2 regions of the Pseudoalteromonas simplex genome follow, and region 1 is predicted to be linked to the other one. Evidence: predicted binding sites of a transcription regulator. Region 1 holds the regulator's gene; the other holds the start of a gene.
What was found. Region 1 encodes sigma-54, which starts transcription at its own class of promoters, with help from an activator protein. Its sites were predicted from a motif close to GTTGGCACGNNNNTNGNNT; they were not measured.

Region 1 (2,208 bases):
TTTATGCTTAATGACTTGGCGATCAAGTTTATCGATCAATGAGTCAATTGCTGCGTACATATCTTGATGTTCTGTAGAAGCGAACAACTCGCCTCCGTTTACATGTAAAGTTGCTTCTGCTTTTTGGCTTAATTTTTCTACATCTAAAATGACATGAACATTATTAATATGATCAAAATGCCTTTCTAGTTTTGCGAACTTAGTGTTTACATAGTCTCTTAATGAATCAGTGACTTCTACGTGACGACCAGTTAAATTTAGTTGCATAAGCATTTTCCTTCTATGTAAAACGTCTAAATCAGACTTTTACGCTGATTAGACGGAGGTATTGCTAGAGACTCACGATATTTTGCAATTGTACGTCTAGCTACTTTAATTCCTTGCTCAGCCAATATATCTGCAATTTTGCTATCACTCAATGGTTTAACCGAGTTTTCTGCAGCAACTAACTTCTTGATTAAAGCGCGAATTGCTGTAGAAGAACACTCACCACCATTTTCGGTGCTGACATGGCTTGAGAAGAAATATTTCAACTCAAAAATTCCCCTTGGGGTATGCATATATTTTTGTGTTGTAACCCGAGAAATCGTCGATTCATGCATTTCGACCATTTCAGCGACATCGTTTAGCACCATTGGCTTCATTGCTTCTGGGCCATGTTCAAAGAAAGCTTGCTGTTGTTGCACGATACAGTTGGTCACTTTTAGTAAAGTATCGTTACGGCTTTCTAAGCTCTTAATAAACCACTTTGCTTCTTGTAAGTGAGAACGAATAAATTGGCTGTCGCTACTTGATTTAACAGAGCGAGACATCGCTGCATATTGGCTATTCACTCTAATTTTTGGCATACAATCTGGGTTTAACTCGACTACCCAGCGGCCTTTCACTTTTTTCACTGATACATCGGGTATGACGTACTCAGATTCTTCGCGTACTATGCTATCCGCAGGCTTAGGATTTAAGCTGTGAATGAGCGTCATCACTTCTTTAAGCTCGTTTTCTTTAAGCTTAGTCTTTTTCATTAAAGTGCGATAGTCGCGACTTGCTAATAATTCGATATGCTCAGATAAAACCATTTTAGTTTCAGCTAAATATGGCGTATTGGCATCGAATTGACGAAGTTGTATACACAGGCACTCTTGTAAACTTCGCGCGCCGATACCAACTGGATCGAATAACTGTATTCTTTTTAAGACAGCTTCAACTTCATCGAGTTCGATTTCTTCTTCATCATTATTTTGATTAAAGCTTTCGACAATATCTTCGCAGCTAACCGTTAAAATACCTGAGTCATCGATAGCTTCAACGATGGCAACGGCAATCGCTTCATCGGTAGGACTAAATGGTGTGAGCTGTAGTTGCCACATTAAATATTCTTGCAGTGTTTCTGTTGAAGCACCTTGGTAAATAGACTCGTCTTCAGGCATTGGCCCAGACGATGTTGATGGGGCGGCACTCATGTACTCATCCCACGTAACATCCATAGCTAAGTCATCGCTAACCGTATCCTTACTCAGAGCATCACTGCTTTCTTGCTCGAATTCGCTAGGTGCTTCGTCGGCAGACGCGCTGACTTGTACATCGTCAGACTCCGCTTTTTGCTCATTCTTACCGATGCTTTCTTCGTTGTAATCCGCTTCTTCCACTTCAAGCAGAGGATTACTATCAAGCGCTTCTTGAATTTCTTGCTGGAGATCCAATGTACTGAGCTGCAACAAGCGAATGGCTTGTTGCAGTTGTGGAGTCATTGTAAGTTGCTGGCCCATGCGCAGCTGTAATGATTGCCTCATGTATCCCTAACAATCCTTTTTAAGTTATCGGTAACGGTGAAGACACTGTTATCGATTTATTGTCATTGTATAAGTCTAGCAGATGCTCTAGTCGGTGGCGTAATGGTTACAGCCTGAATTGCTCGCCTAGATAAACATCACGTACAGTTTGGTCAGCTAATACGTGCTCAGGTGTCCCTGATGCAATTAGCTCCCCATGAGAAACAATGTAGGCTTTTTCACAAACATCAAGGGTTTCTCGAACATTATGGTCAGTAATAAGTACACCAATACCACGATTTTTTAGGTGCTCAATAATTTTCTTTATATCTAACACCGAAATAGGATCAACACCAGCAAAAGGCTCATCTAAAAGGATAAATTTAGGATTAGCGGCTAATGCACGTGCAATTTCAACGCGGCGTCGTTCACCACCTGA
Region 2 (2,208 bases), on a different contig from region 1:
TTCCACTTGAGGGTGAAGTAACGCAAGAACATTATCAGCATTTTATGGTTGCTTACTTCATGGCGTTTAATGGCAGCGATGAAAAGCCAACGCTTGCTCCTGCTACTCGCTTGCTTGCGATGCGCCGACCTGACGTGTTTACACCAATCGTAAATAGTAAACTTGATGCCCTTTGTGCGGCATTAGGTATTACTAAGCTTAATAACCGTGATTTTGAGCGCTACTGGCAAGATGTTATCGAAGCAATACATAACATGCCTTGGTTCAAAATGGCCAGTGCAGCAAATGAGCTTGAACAATCTCTGGTTGAAATCAAAGCCCTATTGCCTAGCTTCTTTTATTATGCAGATAAAAGTACCGCTGATAACTCAAACTATATTAAGTTGTTAAACAAACCTAAGAGTACCACGAGCTCAGCAGGTAAAAAGACCGTACGCCGTGGCAAAGAATCAGCTGAGATACTGGTAGACCGCGCACTAGCAAGTGATGATATCCCTGAACATATCAAAGCTAAGCGCGATTCAATCATCAGTGAAGTAGAAAAAGGCCGCAGTGTTGAAGAAACCATTAGTCTAATGCGTGCAATTTTCGGCTAAGTTACTCTCAAATAAGCAAAACCCGGTTGCTTCGCAATTGTGCAACCGGGTTATTTTTTGCACCACTCATGTGCGCATGAACAATTCAAATAACTATCCTTTTCACAATTAAACAAGTTTAAAAGCCTGTTTTTAAAGCCTTTAAGCATAAAATATCCCGTTAGTAATTAACTTGGCACAACCAGTGCAATATCGTATCCAGACAACACATAGAAAATGTCCTCAAATAATAACCAGACTGCAATCTGAAAATGGGACAAAATCAACATAACAACAGGATACAGAAACATGCTAAAACTAAAAAAAACGGTCGCAGCAAGCGCCCTTGCGCTATTAACTTTGAGCTCAACATATAGCTATGCAGAAGTCACAGCAAACGCTGCGGCAACTTCAAACTACTTATGGCGTGGTCAAGAGCAAGGCGGCGGTGATGCTGCAATCCAAGGTGGTATCGACTACGCAAGTGAATCTGGCTTTTATGCGGGTACTTGGGTGTCGAATGCTAGCTGGGCTGACGACATGACTTACGAGCTAGACCTTTATGCTGGTTTTGGCGGTGAAATCAATGAAACCTTTAGCTACGATGTTGGCTACATTTATTATGCATACCCAGATGCAGCATCTTACACAGATGCAGACTTCTCAGAAATCTACGGTAGCATTAGCATGGGTAGCTTCACCTTTGGTGCAGCTGTCCTAGCAACATCAGCAGCAAGCGGTGACGGTACAGATTTTGGTGATTCACTTTATTTAAATGCTGACTACAGCTTCCCAGTTGGCAGTACCGGTGCAGAAATGGCCCTTCACCTAGGTCATTACTCAGGGGATTTCATTGGTGATGATGACATCATCGACTACGGTGTTTCAGTGTCGAAAGACGGCTTTACTTTCGGTCTTTCAGACAACGACATTGATGGTTCAGATGTAAAAGTGTACGTCGCTTACGCGGTTGACTTCACTTTATAAAGAATGTGTTACTTGCTGCAACACGAAGGGCCGTTAAGGCCCTTTTCTCATTTATATCAATACACTTATGGTACACTATGACCAGTTGAGCCTTGCCAAATGCGATACCATTGTTCACGGTTCATAGTAAGCTGCTTAGCGTCAACAGCTGATTTAACACGCTCAATATTACCCGTACCAAGTACCACAGACGGTGCACTTGGGTGCATTAACAGCCAAGCATAAACAACCTGATCAATGGCTGTGGCGCCAATTTCAGCCCCAACCTGCTCCAACACTGCACGTAAACGCACCGCTTTTTCATCTTCACTTGAGAATAAGCGACCCCCAGCTAATGGAGACCAAAGCATAGGTTTGATATCAAGTAATTGGCATTGGTCTAAGCTGCCATCATCAAGGGCTTTCATCTCGTAAGGTGAAAACTCAATTTGATTAGTCACAAGCTCAAAGTCTAAACGCGACTGCAACAAACTAAGTTGCGATGGGGTAAAATTAGATACACCAAAGTCAAGCACATCACCATTTGCTTTTAGGGTATTAAATGCTTGTGCCATTTCATCGGCGTTCATCAAGTAATCAGGGCGATGAATAAGTAATACATCTAAACGATCAGTGCTGAAGTTTTTAAGTGACTGCTGTGCCGAGG

Region 2: the regulator sigma-54 is predicted to act here: its motif matches at 768-786, upstream of IRQ78_RS16080 (TorF family putative porin).

What each region holds. Positions count from the first base shown of each region.
Region 1 covers NZ_JADILN010000018.1:17,891-20,098, forward strand. The annotation lists gene hpf (ribosome hibernation promoting factor) at 1-267, opposite strand, end outside; gene IRQ78_RS19725 (RNA polymerase factor sigma-54) at 294-1,790, opposite strand; gene lptB (LPS export ABC transporter ATP-binding protein) at 1,897-2,208, opposite strand, start outside.
Region 2 covers NZ_JADILN010000009.1:127,609-129,816, reverse strand. The annotation lists gene IRQ78_RS16085 (hypothetical protein) at 1-596, shown strand, start outside; gene IRQ78_RS16080 (TorF family putative porin) at 885-1,562, shown strand; gene IRQ78_RS16075 (aldo/keto reductase) at 1,628-2,208, opposite strand, start outside.